Regions from separate parts of the Rhizobium sp. N122 genome, predicted to be linked through region 1. Evidence: predicted binding sites of a transcription regulator. Region 1 holds the regulator's gene; the other holds the start of a gene.
The links. Region 1 encodes HrcA, which represses chaperone genes, less so after heat shock. Its sites were predicted from a motif close to GTTAGCACTCNCNNNNNGNGAGTGCTAAC; they were not measured.

Region 1 (9,966 bases):
GCCCGAACGGGGAATCTCCTTGATTCAAAAGCGATTCTTTTTTGACGCTGGTGTGACGCCCGAAAACGGCCCCCGGAGTCAATGCCCGCTTCTTAATTTTGCGTAAAATTCATCGTTGATATTGCCTTTTGATCCTGCCTAAATGGCTTTCAACAAAGGGCGCGGACATCACCTGCAGAGGCTCGGTCTTAACTGCCACGTCGGCAGGGCGATAAGTTTGTGCCATTTGTTACGGAGCCTTGCGCTTCCGTTTTTTCAAGCACTCGACGGATTTGGGCCGTAACGTGGCTGTTACGGGCAGGGATGTTTTGTGCCTTCAGTGGCCACACGTTTAAGGCGAGGCCGCCGGAGAAGGTTAAAGTGATATTGCGTTCGGGCTGATCGGTCGAAAACGAGGATCGACCGCTGGCCTGGCACGGAAAGCCGATGAAGGTTGCCGCATGAATGCGGTTCCTGCAACGGCGTTTTGTGCCGGTCCCTTCGGGGGCAGTGTTTGAGTGAACCGGCAGGTAAGCGGCTTCATGAGGATGCCGTCGGCCCGCCAAAGCGGGGAATAATCGGGCGGCTATTTTAGCGGAAGCCGCCCGGTGGAATTGAAAGGCGGCATTATGCAGATGAATACGATGACGACGGGCGGGCTCGACAATGGGGATGTGGCACCGCAGGCGTTTGGCTCCATTCGCCTCGAAGTGGGAGAAGCACAGGCGGAAATGAAGCACGGCATCTTGTTTGAGCGCGTCAGCGCGCGCTTGAAGGCCCAGGTCGGTCCTGACGTCTATGCCAGCTGGTTCGCCCGGCTGAAGCTGCATTCGGTATCGAAGAGCGTGGTTCGCCTGTCGGTTCCCACCACCTTCCTGAAGTCGTGGATCAACAATCGTTATCTCGATCTCATCACCGGCCTGTTCCAGGCCGAGGATCCGGAAATTCTGAAGATCGAAGTCCTGGTGCGCACGGCGACGCGCAGCGGCACGAAGGCGCTCGATGAGGCGGTCCAGCCCGAGCCGGTCGTTGCCCCCCAGGCGCGCCGCCCTGCAAGCGCCCAGCCGGCCGGCCAAGCCGTCCAGCAGGCGGTTTCCTCAGTTGCTGCGGCAAGGCCCGCAAGCTTTGGTTCGCCGCTCTTCGGTTCGCCGCTCGACAGCCGCTTCACCTTTGACACCTTCGTTGAAGGCAGCTCGAACCGCGTCGCGCTTGCGGCTGCGAAGACGATCGCCGAAGCCGGTTCCGGCGCTGTGCGCTTCAATCCGCTGTTCATCCATTCGGCGGTCGGCCTCGGCAAGACCCACCTGCTGCAGGCAATCGCCAATGCAGCGGTGCAGAACCCGCGGGCGCTGCGCGTCGTCTATCTCACCGCCGAATATTTCATGTGGCGCTTCGCCACCGCGATCCGTGACAATGACGCGCTGACGCTGAAGGATTCGCTGCGCAATATCGATCTCCTGATCATCGACGACATGCAGTTCCTGCAGGGCAAGATGATTCAGCATGAATTCTGCCATCTCCTCAACATGCTGCTCGACAGCGCCAAGCAGGTTGTCGTCGCCGCCGATCGCGCCCCCTGGGAGCTGGAATCGCTCGATCCCCGCGTCCGCTCGCGCCTGCAGGGCGGCGTGGCGATCGAATTCGACGCGCCGGATTACGAGATGCGTCTCGAAATCCTCAAGCGTCGCCTGGCGGCAGCCCGGCTCGAAGATCCGTCGCTCGAAATACCGGCCGACCTGCTCCAGCACGTCGCCCGCAACATCACGGCCAGCGGCCGCGAACTCGAAGGCGCCTTCAACCAGCTGGTCTTCCGGCGCTCCTTCGAGCCGAACCTGTCGATCGAGCGCGTCGACGAGCTGCTGGCCCATCTGGTCGGCTCCGGCGAGCCCCGCCGCGTGCGCATCGAGGATATCCAGCGCATCGTCGCCAGGCACTACAATGTCTCGCGCCAGGAACTGGTCTCGAACCGCCGCACCCGCGTCATCGTCAAGCCGCGCCAGATCGCCATGTATCTGTCGAAGACGCTGACGCCGCGCTCCTTCCCCGAGATCGGCCGCCGTTTCGGCGGAAGGGATCATACGACCGTGCTGCACGCCGTGCGCAAGATCGAAGAGCTGATTTCCGGGGACACCAAGCTGTCGCACGAGGTCGAGCTTCTGAAGCGGCTGATCAACGAATAGCCATCCGATTTTCGCAAAGTTTTGACGGCTGGAAGCGATTCCGGCCGTTTTGCTTTATGAGCTTTTTATTCTATACCTCCGGCCGTCCCCTGCATGTCCGATTTGGAGCGGCGTGCATCGGACAAGACTGAAGCGCCGGGAGGGCGCATGGGAGGATAATGAATGAGTTTTAGAAAGATCGCCGTTCTCGGCCTCGGCAAGGTCGGACGGCTGGCGGCCACGCTTTTGCATGAGGGCGGTTTCGAGGTCATCGGCGTCGATGCGCAACTGCCGCTGAGCGACGTTCCCTTCAAGTGCCGGGCCGGCGATATTGCCGACGTCCAAGTGGTCGGCGAGCTGCTGTCGAATGTCGAGGCGGTGCTTTCCTGCCTGCCTTACCATCTGAACATCGAATTGGCGCGCGCCGCCCATCTCGCCGGGATTCATTATTTCGACCTGACCGAAGACGTTCCCACCACCAATTTCATCATCGAACTGTCAAAGACCGCCCGCGGCCTGATGGCGCCGCAATGCGGCCTGGCACCGGGTTTCGTCGGCATCGTCGGCGCCAGCCTTGCCGACGGCTTCGATCGCTGCCGTTCGATCCGCATGCGCGTCGGCGCCCTGCCGCAGCATCCGACTGGGCTGCTGGGTTATGCTTTCAACTGGTCGCCGGAAGGTGTCGTCAACGAATATCTGAACGATTGCGAGGTCATCGAGGGTGGGGTGCGCAAGCTCGTCTCGCCGATGGAATGGCACGAGACCGTCTATGTCGGCGGCGTCAAGCTCGAAGCCTTCACCACCTCGGGCGGCCTCGGCACCATGTGCGACACCATGCTCGGCAAGATCGACAATCTCGATTACAAGACCATGCGTTATCCCGGCCATATGGAGCTGATGAACTTCTTCTTCCACGAGCTTTTGATGCGCGACAAGCGCAAGCTTGCGGGCGAGATCCTGACCAATGCCAAGCCGCCTGTTGAAGACGATGTCGTCTATGTCCATGTCGCCGCCGAGGGCACGGAGAACGGCAGCCTGCGCCGCAAGGAGTTCGTGCGTGCCTATTACCCGATCGAGATTGCCGGCGCCCGCCGCACGGCGATCGCCTGGACGACCTCGGCCTCCGTCGTTGCCGTCATCGAGATGGTCCGCGACGGCCTGCTGCCGGCCACCGGCTTCCTGCACCAGGAGCATATTCCGCTGGAGATGTTCCTGAAGACGCCGACCGGCAGCCTGTTCAAGGCGGGCGCCACTACAGCGCCGCGCGTCTCTTCAGACGCGCAAAGGACGCTGTAGCACTTTGAATTGCTGCATAATTTTATCCTTAAAGTCGATTTCGATTTAAGGAATTATGCAGGGCCACGGCTGAGAATATTTTCCGGTGCGGCGGTAAGGTTATCGCCGCACCGGAAACAATCCGTTATCCGATGTCAGCAGGCGAGATCGGCGACGACGGAATCGAGGATCAGCATGCCCGTCGGCGTGCAGCGCAGCCGCGAATTGCCGATTCGCTCGATGAATTTGTGTTCGAGCAGGAATTCCTCGCGTTTCGGGTCGAGGTCGCGGCCGGAAAGCTGCTGCCAGCGGGCAAGGTCGACACCTTCCCTGAGCCGCAGCCCCATCAGCAGCAATTCGTCGGACTGTTCCTCGTAGCCGAGCCGTTCCTCGTCGAGAATGCCGTGGCCGTCGCGCTCGACCATCTCGAGCCAGGCTTCCGGCTTGCGCTCGGTCGCCGTTGCGATCTTTTCGGGGCCGCGCGTCAGCCGTCCGTGCGCGCCGGGGCCGATCCCGGCATAGTCGCCGTAACGCCAATAGGTCAGGTTATGCCGGCTTTCCGCACCCGGCCGGGCATGGTTGGAAACCTCATAGGCGGGCATGCCCTCGCGCGCGGTGATTTCCTGCGTCGCCTCGTAGAGCACCGCCGATTGCTCGCCATCCGGCACGATCAGTTTGCCTGATTTGTGCAGGCCGTAGAAGGGCGTGCCTTCCTCGATGGTCAGCTGGTAGAGCGACAGATGGTCGACCGCATAGGAGATCGCCTGCTTGAGCTCCTTTTCCCATTCCTCGACCGTCTGGCCCGGCCGGGCGTAGATCAGGTCGAAGGACATGCGCGGAAAAATCTCGCGCGCCAGCCGGATCGCCTTCAGCGCATCGGCGACATCATGCAGCCGGCCGAGAAATTTCAGATCCCGGTCGTTCAACGCCTGCACGCCGAGCGAGACGCGGTTGACGCCGGCCGCCCGATAGCCGCGGAAGCGGTCGGCCTCGACGCTTGAAGGGTTGGCCTCCATGGTGATCTCGATGCCGGCGGGCACATGCCAGTGCCGGGCAATGCCGTCGAGAATTGAAGAGACCGTTGCCGGGTTCATCAGCGACGGCGTGCCGCCGCCGAGGAAGATGCTGGTGACTGTCTTCGGCCCGCTCATTGCCCGCACCGTCGCCATCTCCCTCAGGAAGGCGGCTGTAAAGCGCTCCTGATCCACCGGCTGGTGGCGCACATGGCTGTTGAAATCGCAATAGGGACACTTTGCCGCGCAGAAGGGCCAATGGACATAGACGCCGAAGCCGGGCTCGCCGGTATCGGGCAGCAGCGCCGCATCGCGCGAGGAGCCTGGCGTATCGAAATTGTCCACTTCGCGACCTTATGCCTCCAGGCAGGTTTCGACAAAGAGTTTGAAGGCGCGGGCCCGGTGCGACAGCGCCTGTGGCTTGCCGATGTTCCAGCCGTGTTTTTCCTCGCCGCTCATCTCGCCGAAGGTGACGCCGTGGCCTTCCGGCTGGAAGACCGGATCATAGCCGAAGCCCTGGGTGCCGCGCGGCGGCCAGACGACATTGCCTTCAACTTCGCCGCGGAAGAGCTCGGTATGGCCGTCCGGCCAGGCGAGGCAAAGCACGCTGACAAAGCGCGCGGTGCGCTGTTCGGGCGCCGTGGCGCCTGCATCCTGCAGCGCCTTTTCCACCTTCGCCATCGCCATGTCGAAATCGCGCGTGCCGTCCGATGTCTCCGCCCAATTGGCGGTGTAGACGCCGGGATCGCCACCGAGCGCATCGACCACCAGCCCGGAATCGTCCGAAAGCGCCGGCATGCCGGCGGCATTGGCGGAGGCGACCGCCTTGATCGTCGCATTCTCCTCGAAGCTGGTGCCGGTTTCGTCAGGTTCGACGAAATTCAGCTCGGCGGCCGATTTGGCGGTGAAGCCGAGCGGCCCGATCAGTTCCTGGATCTCGCGGATCTTGCCGGCATTGTGGCTGGCGACGACAATGGTCTTTGTTTCGAGCTTTCGCATTCAGCTATCCTGTTCGATGCCCCAGATTTTCGCCTCCGCGCATTCGAGGCTGTTTCCCTCAGGATCGCGGAAATAGATGGAGCGGCCGCCGTTCGGCCAGTGCACCTCGGATTCGATCGCCACACCGGCCGCTTTCAGCCGTTCGGCCATCGCATCGATGTTGCGGCCGGACACCCGAAAGCAGGCATGGCCCTCGCCGCTCGTGCCATGCGGCGGCACCTGCAGCGCGTCAGGTGCCGGCGGCTTCACGGTTTCCTCCGGATTGAAGATCAACAGAACGCCGGGGCCGCAGCGGAAGAAGACATGCCGGTTGGCGGCGCGGGTGATCTTTTCGAGCCCGAGAACGCTCTCGTAGAACGCCTCGGCCTTATCGAGATCGCGCGCATAGAGCGCCGTTTCCAACATGCCTTCCAGCATGGAGTTCATCCCGCAATCGCCTGTTTCTGCAGGGCGACGAGTTCGCCGATGCCGTTCTTGGCAAGACCCATCAGCGAGGTGAATTCCTCTTCGCTAAACGGCGTGCCTTCGGCCGTGCCCTGGATCTCGACGATGCCGCCGGCGCCGGTCATGACGAAATTGGCGTCGGTCTCGGCCGAGGAATCCTCGAGGTAATCGAGATCGATCACCGGCTGGCTGGCGAAGACGCCGCAGGAAATGGCGGCGACATGATCCTTCAGGACCCGGTCGACTTTGATCATGTTGCGGCTTTCCATCCATTTCAGGCAATCGTAAAGCGCGATCCAGCCGCCGGTGATCGAGGCTGTACGCGTGCCGCCATCGGCCTGGATGACATCGCAATCAAGGGTGATCTGCCGTTCGCCGAGCGCCTGCAGATCGACGACCGCGCGCAGCGATCGGCCGATCAGCCGCTGGATCTCCTGGGTGCGGCCGCCCTGCTTGCCGGCCGCCGCCTCACGCTTCATGCGCTCGCCGGTCGCCCGCGGCAGCATGCCGTATTCGGCCGTGACCCAGCCCTTGCCGGTATTGCGCAGCCATGGCGGCGTCTTTTCTTCGAGGCTGGCCGTGCAGAGCACATGCGTATCGCCGAACTTCACCAGGCACGAGCCTTCCGCATGCTTGGAAAAATTGCGCTCGAACGAGACCTTGCGCATCTGGTCGATTTTTCTGCCTGAAGGCCGCATTCTTATCTCCTGGGGTTTGTTGACCGCTTCTACGATTGGCGGCGCCCATTTGCAAATTCCCTTTTGCCACGGCTGCGAGTTTGACTTACTTTTCGGGAAGTATCATCAGCGCGGATTCTAAAGCTTCATGGGCATCAGGTCGACATCGGTTTCGGATGCCGTTGCTGCGCTGGACGAGCGCTCCAGGGAAATTTTTCGTCGCATCGTCGAAGGCTATCTGGAGAGCGGTGAGCCGCTCGGGTCGCGCAACCTGTCCCGCCTGCTGCCGATGTCGCTGTCGCCGGCCTCGGTGCGCAACGTCATGAGCGATCTGGAAGATCTTGGCCTGATCTATTCGCCGCATATCAGCGCCGGCCGGCTGCCGACCCAGATCGGCCTGCGTTTCTTCGTCGATGCTTTCATGCAGGTCGGCGATCTCTCCGCCGAGGACCGCGCCAGCATCGACCGTCAGGTGCGGGCCGAAAGCGGCGGCAATCCGGTGGAATCGATGATGAACGAGGCCAGCCGCATGCTGTCCGGCATTTCGCGCGGTGCCGGCCTTGTCATCACCTCGAAAAGCGATCCGGTGCTCAAACATGTCGAGTTCATCCGGCTGGAGCCGACCAAGGCGCTGGCCGTACTCGTCGGTGATCACGATCAGGTGGAAAACCGCATCATCGAGCTGCCGGCGGGCGTCACCTCCTCGCAGCTGGCCGAGGCTGCGAATTTTCTCAACGCCCATATGTCCGGCCAGACCCTGCCGGAGCTGCGCAAACAATTAAGCCAGCTGAAGGACAACGTCCGCCACGAGCTCGATGCCCTGTCGCGCGATCTCGTCGAGCGCGGTATTGCCGTCTGGGCCGGCAGCCCGGACGAGGGCAAGCCGGCGCAACTGATCATCCGCGGCCGCGCCAACCTGCTCGAAGGCCTCGCCGGCGCCGAAGATCTCGACCGGCTGCGCCTGCTGTTCGACGATCTCGAAAAGAAGGACAGCCTGATCGAGATCCTCAATCTCGCCGAAACCGGCTCGGGCGTGCGCATCTTCATCGGTTCGGAAAACAAGCTCTTCTCGCTGTCCGGTTCGTCGCTCATCGTCGCGCCCTATCGTGACGACGACGATCGCATTGTCGGCGCCGTCGGCGTCATCGGCCCGACGCGGCTCAATTATTCCCGCATCGTGCCGATGGTCGATTACACCGCCCAGCTCGTCTCCCGGCTTTCGCGCAATCCGCTTTGACGTGGCTTTGACCAAGACCGCGGAATTTTCGCTTCTTTGTCATGCAGACTTGATTTTTTTCGGTCAAACCTCGATATCGGGCGCATCTGAAGACACCAACCGGAGACCGTCATGACCGATGACACGACGAAAAACGGACCTGACGCAACTGCGGCCGATGCCGCAGCCGACGCTGCCGCCTACGTCGAGAACGATATCGCGCAGGAAGAGGCCCCTCAGCCTGATGCACTCGAGCTTCTGAAAGCCGAAAACGGCGAGCTACGCGACCGCTATCTGCGCCTTGCCGCCGAAATGGACAATCTGCGCCGCCGCACCGAGCGTGAGGTCAAAGACGCCAAGTCCTATTCCGTCGCCGGTTTCGCGCGTGACATGCTGGCCGTCTCGGATAATCTGCGCCGGGCGCTGGATGCCATCCCGCCAGAGGTCAAGGACGCGGCCGATGCCGGCCTGACCACCCTGATCGAGGGCGTGGAGATGACCGAGCGCGCCATGCTGTCGGCGCTCGAGCGCCACGGCGTTCGCAAGCTGGAGCCGGTCGGCCAGAAGTTCGACCCGAATTTCCATCAGGCGATGTTCGAGGTGCCGAACCCCGAGGTGCCGAACAACACCGTCGTCCAGGTCGTGCAGGCAGGCTTTTCCATTGGCGAGCGTGTGCTGCGCCCGGCCATGGTCGGCGTCGCCAAGGGCGGCCCGAAGGCGGCCGAAGCCGAAACCAATTCCGTCTTCGACGAGAAGGACGCCTGAAGTTGTTTTCCTTCTCTTGTGTGAGAGAAGGAAAACCAAAAGATCAGATGCGGGCGAAGCGTTCGATCAGAAGATCGAAGAAACCGTCCGCATCGACATGGCGCATCACCTTCGCATTGCGCTTGCGATCCGTCACATGCCACCAGTCGACCACAGTCATGCCGATGGTGAGTTCGGATTGGACCTCGATCTCGACATTGCAGTCCCGACCCTGGAAAAGCTCCGGCTTCAAGAGGTAAGCGATCACCGTCGGGTCATGCAGCGGCCCGCCGTCGGAGCCGTATTTCTCGATATCGAAGCGCTCGAAGAATTCCAGCATCTCGACCATCGCCTTTGCCGGCGCCGTGCCGATCTCGGCCATGCGCTTCACCCGGTCCTTGCGGGTCAGCAATTGGTGCGTCACGTCGAGCGGCATCATCACGATCGGCACGCCTGAGCGGAAGACGATATCGGCGGCCTCGGGGTCGACATAGATATTGAATTCGGCCGCCGGCGTGATGTTGCCGCCTTCGAAAAAGCCGCCGCCCATCATCACCAGTTCGCGAATGCGCGGGGCGATATCGGGCGCCTTCTGCAAGGCCAAGCCAATATTGGTGAGCGGCCCGAGCGTGCAGAGTGTCACGGTGCCTGCCGGCTCGCGGCGCAGCGTCTCGATGATGAAATCGACGGAATGAACCGGCTGCAGCGCCATCGTCGGCTCGCTGAGTTCAGGACCGTCGAGGCCCGTCTTGCCGTGCACATGTTCGGCGGTCACCAGCTTGCGGGCGATCGGCGCGTCGGCGCCGGCAAAAACCTTGGTCTCCGTCCGGCCGCAGAGTTCGCAGACGATGCGCGCATTGCGGCTGGTCAGCGCCAACGGCACATTGCCGGCGACCGTGGTGATCCCCAGCACCTCGAGCTCGTCGGGGCTGCCGAAGGCCAGCATGATGGCGGCCGCGTCGTCCTGACCGGGATCCGTGTCGATGATGATCTTTCTTGCGCCTGCCATCCGATGCACCGTTTTCTTCATTTCTCGTCGCAAATCGGCACATTGCGCGCCGGCACGTGTTGATGCGAGGCAGCAGGCGCTTTGTCAAGCAGCCCCGGCCGTCACCTTGAAATTGCGGGTGGCGCCGAGACGTCGCCTGCGTCTTGCAGCGCCGGGGTGCTGTCCCCATATTAGCGGCATCCGGATGCTGCCCTTAAGGTCCGGGATGGTCGCTTGCATCAAGGACTTGAAAAGAGATGAGCCGCATTACCCCTTTCGCCAGCCCGCTGCTTCTGGGCTTCGATGCCATGGAAAAGACGCTGGAGCGCATTTCCAAGGCGAGCGACGGATATCCGCCTTACAATATCGAACGCATCGGTGCCGATAGCGGCGCGCCGGAACGTCTGCGCATCACGCTCGCTGTCGCCGGTTTCGGCGAGGACGAACTCGATGTTTCCATCGAGGAAAACCA
Region 2 (9,966 bases), on a different contig from region 1:
CCCTACCGCACCTATCGCGCCGGTTACGTCTTCCGCAACGAGAAGCCAGGCCCCGGCCGCTTCCGCCAGTTTATGCAGTTCGATGCCGATACCGTCGGCGCGCCGGGTGTCCAGGCTGATGCCGAAATGTGCATGATGATGGCCGATACGCTTGAAGCGCTCGGCATCAAGCGCGGCGACTACATCATCCGCGTCAACAACCGCAAGGTCCTGGACGGCGTGCTGGAGGCGATCGGCCTCGGCGGCGACGACAAGGCGGGCCAGCGGCTGAACGTGCTGCGCGCCATCGACAAGCTCGACAAGTTCGGGCCTGAGGGCGTTGCCCTGCTGCTCGGGCCCGGCCGCAAGGATGAGTCCGGCGACTTCACCAAGGGCGCCGGTCTCGACCAGGCGCAGATCGACAAGGTGCTTTTCTTCGTCGGCATCAAGGATTATGCCGAAAGCGCTGCCCAGCTCGCCGAACTCGTTGCCGGAACGTCGAAGGGCGGCGAAGGCGTCGAGGAACTGAACTTCATCGGCGCGCTTGTTGCGAGCGCCGGCTACCAGTCCGATCGTATCAAGATCGATCCCTCCGTCGTGCGCGGCCTCGAATATTATACGGGCCCGGTCTATGAGGCCGAGTTGAGCTTCGACGTCACCAATGAAAAGGGCGAAAAGGTCGTCTTCGGGTCGGTCGGCGGCGGTGGGCGCTATGATGGCCTGGTTTCCCGCTTCATGGGCCAGCCGGTTCCCGCGACGGGTTTTTCGATCGGCGTCTCCCGGTTGATGACGGCGCTGAAGAACCTCGGCAAACTCGGCGCCAGCGAAGTGATCGAGCCGGTGCTGGTGACCGTCATGGATGGCGATGTCGAGGCGATGGGCCGCTATCAGAAGATGACGCAGCAGCTGCGCGCCGCCGGCATCCGCGCCGAGATGTTCCAGGGCAATTGGAAGAAGTTCGGCAACCAGCTGAAATATGCCGACCGCCGCGGCTGCCCCGTCGCCATCATCCAGGGCGGCGACGAGCGCGCCACCGGCGTCGTGCAGATCAAGGATCTGATCGAGGGCAAGCGGCTCTCCGGCGAGATCGAGGACAATGCCAGCTGGCGCGAAGCCCGCGTGGCGCAGGAGACGGTGCCGGAACCCGACTTGGTCGCCAAGGTGAGGGAAATTCTTGCGGCGCAGGCGGAGGATCGGAAGAGGGCGGGTGATGCGCAGTAAACCCCTCCCCAACCCCTCCCCACAAGGGGGAGGGGCTTTACGTGGCGCCGCTGTGCCCAACGCAGCATTCGCTTCATCGGAGGTCCTCTCGATTTGTTTCGACGACCGCCGCGAATTAGTCCCTCCCCCTTGTGGGGAGGGGTTGGGGAGGGGACTTTTCCCGGGAGCGACACCATGCCCCTGATCAATCTCCCCGAATTCTCCACTGAGCTGCTTGCCGAATTCGACGCCCGCAAGGCCGAGCGCATCGATACGCCGGTCATTCAGCCGGCCGAACCCTTCCTCGATATCGCCGGCGAGGATCTGCGCCGCCGCATCTTCATGACGGAGAGCGAGACTGGCGCCAGCCTCTGCCTGCGTCCCGAATTCACCATCCCGGTCTGTCTGCGCCACATCGAGACGGCGACCGGGACGCCGAAGCGTTACGCCTATCTCGGCGAGGTCTTCCGCCAGCGCCGCGACGGCGCCAACGAATTCTACCAGGCCGGCATCGAGGATCTCGGCGATATCAACATACCGAGCGCCGACGCTCGCGCCATCGGCGACGCCACCGGCATTCTCGCCCGCCTGCTGCCGGGCCGGCGCCTGTCGGTGACGCTCGGCGACCAGGCGGTGTTCGAGGCGGTCGTTCAGGCTCTCGGCCTGCCGCTCGGCTGGCAGAAGCGGCTGATCCATGCCTTCGGCAACATGACGCAGCTCGAAGCGCTGCTGGCCGGTCTCGTCAGCCCGCAATTCGTCACCGGGCTGGACGACGATATCGCAAAGCTTGTCGCATCAGGCGACGAGCAGGCGCTGGTCTCCCATATCGAGCAGGAGATGCAGGCGACGGGCTATTCGACCAATGCCAGCCGCTCGCCGCTGGAGATTGCCCGGCGGCTCAAGGAAAAGCTCATCCTTTCCGAGACGCGTCTCGACGATGCCGCCTTCCATGTGCTGGAAGAGTTCCTGTCGCTCGACGTGCCGCTCGTCAATGCGTCGGCGGCGCTCGCCGGTTTTGCCGATGCTGCCGGCCTGAAGCTCGGCAATGCACTCTCCCGTTTCAACGGTCGCGTCGGCGCCCTTGCCGATGCCGGCGTCGATCTGTCGTGCCTGGATTATCGCGCCGCCTTCGGACGGCCGCTGGATTATTATACCGGCCTCGTCTTCGAGGTGACGGCTGAGGGATCGAGCGCGGTTCTGGCCGGCGGCGGCCGCTTCGACAGGCTCTTGACCTTCCTAGGCGCGACCGACCGCATTCCGGCCGTCGGCTTCTCCTTCTGGCTCGACCGCATCGAAACCGAAAGGGCAGCCGCATGACCATCACCATCGCGCTTCCTTCCAAAGGCCGGATGAAGGACGACGCTTCGGCGATCTTCGAGCGGGCCGGCATGCCGATCACGGCCGTCGGCAACGACCGCTCCTATCGCGGCCGCGTCGAAGGCTGGGACGATGTGGAAGTCGCCTTCCTCTCGGCCTCCGAGATTTCCCGCGAACTCGGCAACGGCACCGTCGATTTCGGCGTCACCGGCGAGGATCTGATGCGGGAGGGTTTTGCCGAAGTCGACAAGCGCGTCGAATTCTGCGCCCGCCTCGGCTTCGGCCATGCCGATGTCGTCGTCGCCGTGCCGGAGATCTGGCTGGATGTCGAGACCATGGCCGATCTCGGCGACGTCGCCGCCGATTTTCGCGCCCGTCATTCCAGGCGTCTGGCCATCGCCACCAAATACTGGCGCCTGACCCAGCAGTTCTTTTCGAGCCAGCACGGCATCCAGCTTTATCGCATCGTCGAAAGCCTCGGCGCCACCGAGGGTGCTCCGGCCTCAGGCTCGGCCGATATCATCGTCGACATCACCTCCACCGGCTCGACCCTGCGCGCCAACCACCTGAAGGTGCTCCAGGACGGCGTCATCCTGCATTCGCAGGCCTGCCTCGTGCGCGCCCGCAAGCAGAGCCATGCCGACGAGCCGGTTGTCCAGGCAATCATCGACGCAGTGCGCGCCGCCCTCTGATCCTAGCCGTCAATGCATAAGAGAACCCGCCGTCAATTCAATGACGGCGGGTTCTCTCATGTCTGGGAGGATGTCTGCTGGATCAGGCAGCCGCATAGGCGCCGCGGCGGGCGTCAATCGAATAGGCGCCAGCACCGACGGTGGCGAGCAGGATGTACGCGCCGGCCAGGGTGATGTTCTTCATGACCATGATCTGGTTGAGAATGTTCACGAGTTCCGTGCCGCTTGCGTAGGGCAGGTGGAAGGCAACGCCCGTGAAGACACAGAAGGCGGCGAGCAGCCAACCGGCGATGCGGACCTGGAAGCCGGTGAGAACCGCAAGGCCTGCCAGCAGTTCGAAAAGGCCTGCGACATAGGCCAACAGGGTTGCTGCCGGCAGGCCGGCACCGGCGATCATGCCCGCAGTACCGGCAGGATCGGTGAGCTTCATGAAGCCGGAAAGGATGAACATGAAGGAAAGAAGAATGCGGGCAATCAGGATGATGGCGTTCGACATGGATATTGTCTCCGTTTGAAGGACTCTGGAGATCTTGGTGCCCCGGCACCGGATGGACCTCGGATGCCTCCTATGTCGCTTTTTTCTTCTATTGTGGAAAGATAAACGGAAGCGGACAGTTTGTTCAATAATATGAAACAATGTCCTGCCGTCGTCGCTTGCCTTTCACAAAGCCGGTCTTTTATGGTCGCCACCCAACAAGGAGAATCCGATGGCAGATCTTTCCGCTTTTCCGATCACGACGCGCTGGCCCGCTAAAAATTCCGACATCATCCAGCTCTATTCTCTGCAGACGCCGAACGGGGTGAAGGTTTCGGTCGCTCTCGAAGAGCTCGGGCTCGCCTATGAGCCGCATTATATTTCCTTCGCCGTCAACGAGCAGAAGTCGCCCGAATTCGAATCTCTCAATCCGAACGGCCGCATTCCGGCGATCATTGATCCGAACGGGCCTGATGGCAAACCGATCGGCCTTTTCGAATCCGGCGCCATCCTGCTCTATCTCGCGGAAAAGACTGGCAAGCTCATCCCCGAGAATGCCGGCGGCCGCTACGAATGCATTCAGTGGGTGTTTTTCCAGATGGCCGGCATCGGCCCGATGTTCGGCCAGTTCGGCCATTTCTATAAATTCGCCGCCGACAAGGTCGCCAACAATTCCTATCCGGTGGAGCGCTATCGCGATGAGTCCAAGCGGCTGCTCGGCGTGCTCGAAGGCCGGCTGAAGGGCCGGCAGTGGATCATGGGCGATCAGTATACGATCGCCGACATCACCACCTTCACCTGGGTCCGCGGCGCCGACATCTTCTATGGTGGCCGCGAGGTTCTGGACTATGCGAGTTTCCCCGCCGTTTCGGATTGGCTGCAACGCTGCATCGCCCGCCCGGCCAGCGAGAAGGGGCTCAATATTCCGGTCAAGCCGGAGTAGTTGACGGCCAGAGATCGCCGCCTGCCCCTCATCCGCCTGCCGGCACCTTCTCCCCGCACGCGGGGCGAAGGGATATGCCGCTACCTCTCTGTTAGCCACTTACCTCGCGCAGGGCACGTCCCCTCTCCCCGTAAAACGGGGAGAGGGTTAGGGTGAGGGGCAGACGTTCCCGCCCGCCTCTATTGCCGGTTGGCAATCTGCCTCGCACCTTCGAGCTTGAAGCGCGGAAAGACGAAGACGCCGGCCATGCTGCCGCTGTATTTCTCCTCGAGCCCGTTTGACTCGCCCATGCAGAACAGCGGCTGGCGCAGGCCGTTGGGCATGATGATCGTCGTCGAAAAGCAGAAGGAGGAGCAGTGTGTTGCCGCCTGTTCGAACAGTTCCAGCACGTGACTGCGGTCTCCGGAATCGTAGCATCGTATCAGGTTCAGCAATCCGCATTCCTCTGCGGAGAGGCCGTGCAGCATGGCGCTCCACTTGCCGAGACGAAGCACGCCGCTCGCCAGATCGCCGGTCCAGCTTTCGGAAACGGAAAACTGCGCCAGCATCTCGTGCTGTTGATTATTGTCGTTCATCGAGCCGGGCAGCAACGGCACGGCTGCATTGGCTTTGGCAATCTTAAACACAGGCGTTCCCTCGTTCGCATGCGGCTCCTCCGCCGCACGCTCGGCAAACACTAGAGACAGGCTTATGCAGCAGCGGGCATAATGCCCGCACCCATAGCAGCGATCATTGCCACGGCTATCCGAGCCTCCAAACCGGAGCCCGTCGACACCGACTATTCTGGCATCGCCTTCCCGCGCTCGTCTGACAGCGAAAATGATCGCCGGGCGCGCTCAATTGCAGCGCGGATTTATAGGAACTTTTGCACAAACGGCAACGGCTTTTTAAGGGGTGTTCGGATCGAGATCCTTTTGCCGGAGATGTCGGCAGCCCCGCGCCACTTGGGGAGAATGGAGGCCGGGAGTTCAATTTTAGGCGTTTTCCCCCCGTTTCGCCTCACTTGGCGGGAGATAAATCCCCGCAAGCCGACGATTGCCCGCATGTTGCGTGGAGAGAAAAACAAACAGCGGCGCAAGCCTCGCGAAAGCTTGGCCGGTCGGCGCATACGATGCGCGGCACAAAATAGCGCGCAACGGATCGAATCGTTTCGAGCAAAGCTTGCGGCAAAAAGAAAAGGGCGACCCGAGGGCCGCCCTTCCTGTTCCGGATATCGGAATGTGTGCAGGCTTTCGCCTATCACATCATGTCCATTCCGCCAGTTCAGCGCGCTTGACGCGCTGAACCATTTTAGATGATGGGCGGATTCATGAACGATGCTGTGAAAGGCCTATGGCCTATCACATCATGTCCATTCCGCCCATGCCGCCCATGCCGCCAGGCATGCCGGCAGGGGCATCCTTCTTCGGCAGTTCGGCGATCATGGCTTCGGTGGTGATCAGCAGCGATGCGACAGAAGCGGCGTTCTGCAGCGCGGTACGAACGACCTTGAGCGGGTCGACGATGCCCATGCCGATCATGTCGCCGAATTCAGACGTCTGGGCGTTGTAGCCGAAGTTGTCTTCATTCTTGTCGAGGACCTTGCCGACAACGATCGAGGCTTCGTCGCCTGCGTTTTCAGCGATCTGGCGAACCAGCGACTGGAGGGCGCGGCGAACGATGTTGATGCCGGCTTCCTGGTCGTCGTTTGCACCCTTGACGGTGATCTTCGTGGAGGAGCGCAGCAGAGCGATACCGCCGCCGGGGACGATGCCTTCCTGAACGGCAGCGCGCGTCGCGTTGAGCGCGTCGTCGATGCGGTCCTTCTTTTCCTTCACTTCGACTTCCGTCGAGCCGCCGACGCGGATGACGGCAACGCCGCCGGCGAGCTTGGCAAGACGTTCCTGCAGCTTCTCGCGGTCGTAGTCGGAGGTGGTTTCTTCGATCTGGGCCTTGATCTGGGCAACACGGCCTTCGATGTCGGACTTGGCGCCCGAACCGTCGACGATCGTGGTGTTTTCCTTGGAGATCGAAACCTTCTTCGCACGGCCGAGCATGTCGAGCGTGACGGATTCCAGCTTAATGCCGAGGTCTTCGGAGATCACGGTGCCGCCGGTCAGGATGGCGATGTCTTCGAGCATGGCCTTGCGGCGGTCGCCGAAGCCAGGCGCCTTGACGGCAGCGATCTTCAGGCCGCCGCGCAGCTTGTTGACGACGAGCGTAGCAAGAGCTTCGCCTTCGACGTCTTCAGCGATGATGAGGAGCGGCTTGCCGGTCTGAACGACGGCTTCGAGAACCGGAAGCATCGACTGCAGGTTCGAGAGCTTCTTCTCGTGAAGGAGAATGAAGACGTCTTCGAGGTCGGCGATCATCTTTTCCGGGTTGGTCACGAAGTAGGGGCTGAGGTAGCCGCGGTCGAACTGCATGCCTTCGACGACTTCGAGTTCGGTTTCGGCGGTCTTGGCTTCTTCAACCGTGATGACGCCTTCGTTGCCGACCTTCTGCATGGCTTCGGCAATGTCGAGACCGACCTGCTTGTCGCCGTTTGCCGAGATCGTGCCGACCTGTGCGACTTCTTCGGAGGTGGAGATCTTCTTGGCCTTGGCCTGGAGATCCTTCACGACGTCGGCAACAGCGAGGTCGATACCGCGCTTCAGGTCCATCGGGTTCATGCCGGCTGCAACGGCTTTGTTGCCTTCGCGAACGATCGCCTGGGCAAGAACGGTTGCAGTCGTGGTGCCGTCGCCGGCGATGTCGTTGGTCTTCGAAGCGACTTCGCGGACCATCTGGGCGCCCATGTTTTCGAACTTGTCTTCGAGTTCGATTTCCTTGGCGACGGAAACGCCGTCCTTGGTGATGCGCGGAGCGCCGAAGGACTTGTCGATGATGACGTTACGGCCCTTGGGGCCGAGCGTTACCTTGACTGCATCGGCGAGAATGTCGACGCCACGCAGCATCTTTTCGCGCGCGGTGCGACCAAACTTGATTTCTTTAGATGCCATGATTGAAACTCCTCAATTCGAGTGTCCGGGTTCTGGGACCCGTCGGCTACGTCGGAAAGGCCAGCGGCTGATCAGCCGATGATGCCCATAATGTCGGCTTCCTTCATGATCAGAAGGTCTTCGCCGTCGATCTTGACTTCGGTGCCGGACCACTTGCCGAACAGGATGCGGTCGCCAGCCTTGACGTCGAGTGCGACGACCTTGCCGGACTCGTCACGAGCGCCGGAACCGACGGCGACGATTTCGCCTTCCTGCGGCTTTTCCTTGGCGGTATCGGGAATGATGATGCCACCCTTGGTCTTGGCTTCGGACTCAACGCGGCGAACAACGACGCGGTCGTGAAGGGGGCGGAAGTTGGTGCTTGCCATTGTCTAATCCCTCGATCGAATGACATTCGCGGACCGGAGCGGCCCACATGGATAGATGTTAGCACTCCCTTGCGGTGAGTGCTAGCGACGAGCATTTAGGGATGGCTCCAAGAGGAGTCAATGAGAGCCATCACGAATTTTTGTGCCGGAATTGTGAAGAGGCCGGAGAATTGCAGAGATTGCCGCCGAAATCCGGCCCGTTGCAGAATGGCGAAGAAAATGCCTTGCCATCGCCTTGCGCCTTTGCAATGTCACCGGTGACTGAAGCAAATCGGGAAATCGGAATGGCCAGGCGGATCGAAAACTTCTCGGAGATAACAGGTCATTATGACGTGGTGCTCTGCGATGTCTGGGGTGTCGTTCACAACGGCGTCGATCCGTTTCCGAAGGCCGCCGCTGCCCTTGAAGCGGCCCGCGCCGGCGGCGTCGCCGTCGTCCTCATCACCAATTCGCCGCGCCTTTCCTGGCAGGTGGTCGAGCAACTGCGCCAGATCGGCGTTCCCGACGGCGCTTATGACCGGATCGTCACCTCGGGCGACGTCACCCGTCGGCTGATCGCCGAAGGGCCGAAGACGGTCTTTCTGCTCGGCCCCGAGCGCGACAAGGCGCTTCTCGAAGGCATCGGCGTCGAGCGCCGGCCGGCTGAAGAAGCGCAATCGCTCGTCTGCACCGGCTTTTTCGACGATGAGACCGAGAAGCCGGAAGATTACACCGAGATGCTTCTGGAATTCAAAGCCCGCCAGGTGCCGATGATCTGTGCCAATCCCGACCTTGTCGTCGAGCGCGGCCACCGCATCATTCCCTGCGCCGGCGCCATGGCCGCCTATTACGAGCAGCTGGGCGGCAGCACCCGCATCGCCGGCAAACCGCACCGGCCGATCTATGAGGCGACGCTCTCCGCGGCCCGCGAGCTGCGCGGCGATTTCCCGGTCGAGCGCGTGCTGGCAATCGGCGACGGCATGCCGACCGATGTGCGCGGCGCCTTGAATTACGGCCTCGACCTTCTCTACATCAGCGGCGGTATCCACGCCAAGGAATATACCTTGAACGGCGAGACCGACGAGGCGATCCTCAACGCCTATCTCGATCGGGAAAAAGCCGCGCCGAAGTGGTGGATGCCCCGCCTTGCATGAAGACACGCCTCGCATAAAGAGAAGCCAGCCGATGACCGTCTTCCACCGCAATGAAACCCGGGAACCCTTGCCCGCCCACCTTAAGGGCGGTGTCATCGCCATCGGCAATTTCGACGGCGTGCACCGGGGCCACCAGTCTGTGCTCAGCCGCGCGCTGGAAATCTCCAGGGCGCGCGGCATTCCCGCTCTGGTGCTGACCTTCGAGCCGCATCCGCGCACGGTCTTCCGGCCTGAGGCGCCGGTCTTCCGTCTGACGCCGGCGCCGCTGAAGGCCCGCATCCTGGAAACGCTCGGTTTCAGCGCCGTCATCGAATATCCGTTCGACTACGAGTTCTCGCAGCGCTCGGCCGATGATTTTATCCATTCGATCCTCAAGGATTGGCTCGGCGCCTCCGAGGTCGTCACCGGCTTCGACTTCCATTTCGGCCGCGGCCGCGAGGGCGGTCCGGCCTTCCTGATGAATGCCGGCCAGACCTATGGCTTCGGCGTCACTCTGATCGATGCCTTCCGCGACGAAAACGCCGATGTCGTCTCTTCGAGCCATATCCGCGCGTTGCTGAAAGAAGGCAGCGTCAGCGAAGTCGCCGGCATGCTCGGCTACCGCTATACGGTCGAGGCCGAGGTGATCGACGGCGAAAAGCTCGGCCGGCAGCTCGGTTTTCCCACAGCCAACATGCGCCTGCCGCCGGAGGTGGAACTCGCCGCCGGCATCTACGCCGTCCGCTTCCGCCGCCAGGACGGCACGCTGCACGACGCCGTCGCGAGCTACGGCCGCCGTCCGACGGTGACGGAAAACGGCGCGCCGCTGCTCGAAACCTATCTTTTCGATTTCAGCGGCGATCTCTACGGCCAGCGCTGCGCCGTCTCCTTCTTCGGCT

Region 2: the regulator HrcA is predicted to act here: its motif matches at 8,013-8,041, upstream of groES (co-chaperone GroES).

Annotation. Positions count from the first base shown of each region.
Region 1 covers NZ_LOKU01000056.1:122,514-132,479, reverse strand. The annotation lists gene dnaA (chromosomal replication initiator protein DnaA) at 609-2,159, shown strand; gene ATY75_RS27970 (saccharopine dehydrogenase C-terminal domain-containing protein) at 2,322-3,434, shown strand; gene hemW (radical SAM family heme chaperone HemW) at 3,569-4,771, opposite strand; gene rdgB (RdgB/HAM1 family non-canonical purine NTP pyrophosphatase) at 4,781-5,425, opposite strand; gene ATY75_RS27955 (VOC family protein) at 5,426-5,851, opposite strand; gene rph (ribonuclease PH) at 5,848-6,567, opposite strand; gene hrcA (heat-inducible transcriptional repressor HrcA) at 6,695-7,783, shown strand; gene grpE (nucleotide exchange factor GrpE) at 7,895-8,527, shown strand; gene ATY75_RS27935 (nucleoside hydrolase) at 8,571-9,515, opposite strand; gene ATY75_RS27930 (Hsp20 family protein) at 9,752-9,966, shown strand, end outside.
Region 2 covers NZ_LOKU01000026.1:32,150-42,115, reverse strand. The annotation lists gene hisS (histidine--tRNA ligase) at 1-1,200, shown strand, start outside; gene ATY75_RS19640 (ATP phosphoribosyltransferase regulatory subunit) at 1,375-2,496, shown strand; gene hisG (ATP phosphoribosyltransferase) at 2,493-3,188, shown strand; gene ATY75_RS19630 (DoxX family protein) at 3,271-3,684, opposite strand; gene ATY75_RS19625 (glutathione binding-like protein) at 3,896-4,606, shown strand; gene ATY75_RS19620 (hypothetical protein) at 4,786-5,232, opposite strand; gene groL (chaperonin GroEL) at 5,947-7,587, opposite strand; gene groES (co-chaperone GroES) at 7,659-7,955, opposite strand; gene ATY75_RS19605 (TIGR01459 family HAD-type hydrolase) at 8,240-9,088, shown strand; gene ATY75_RS19600 (bifunctional riboflavin kinase/FAD synthetase) at 9,120-9,966, shown strand, end outside.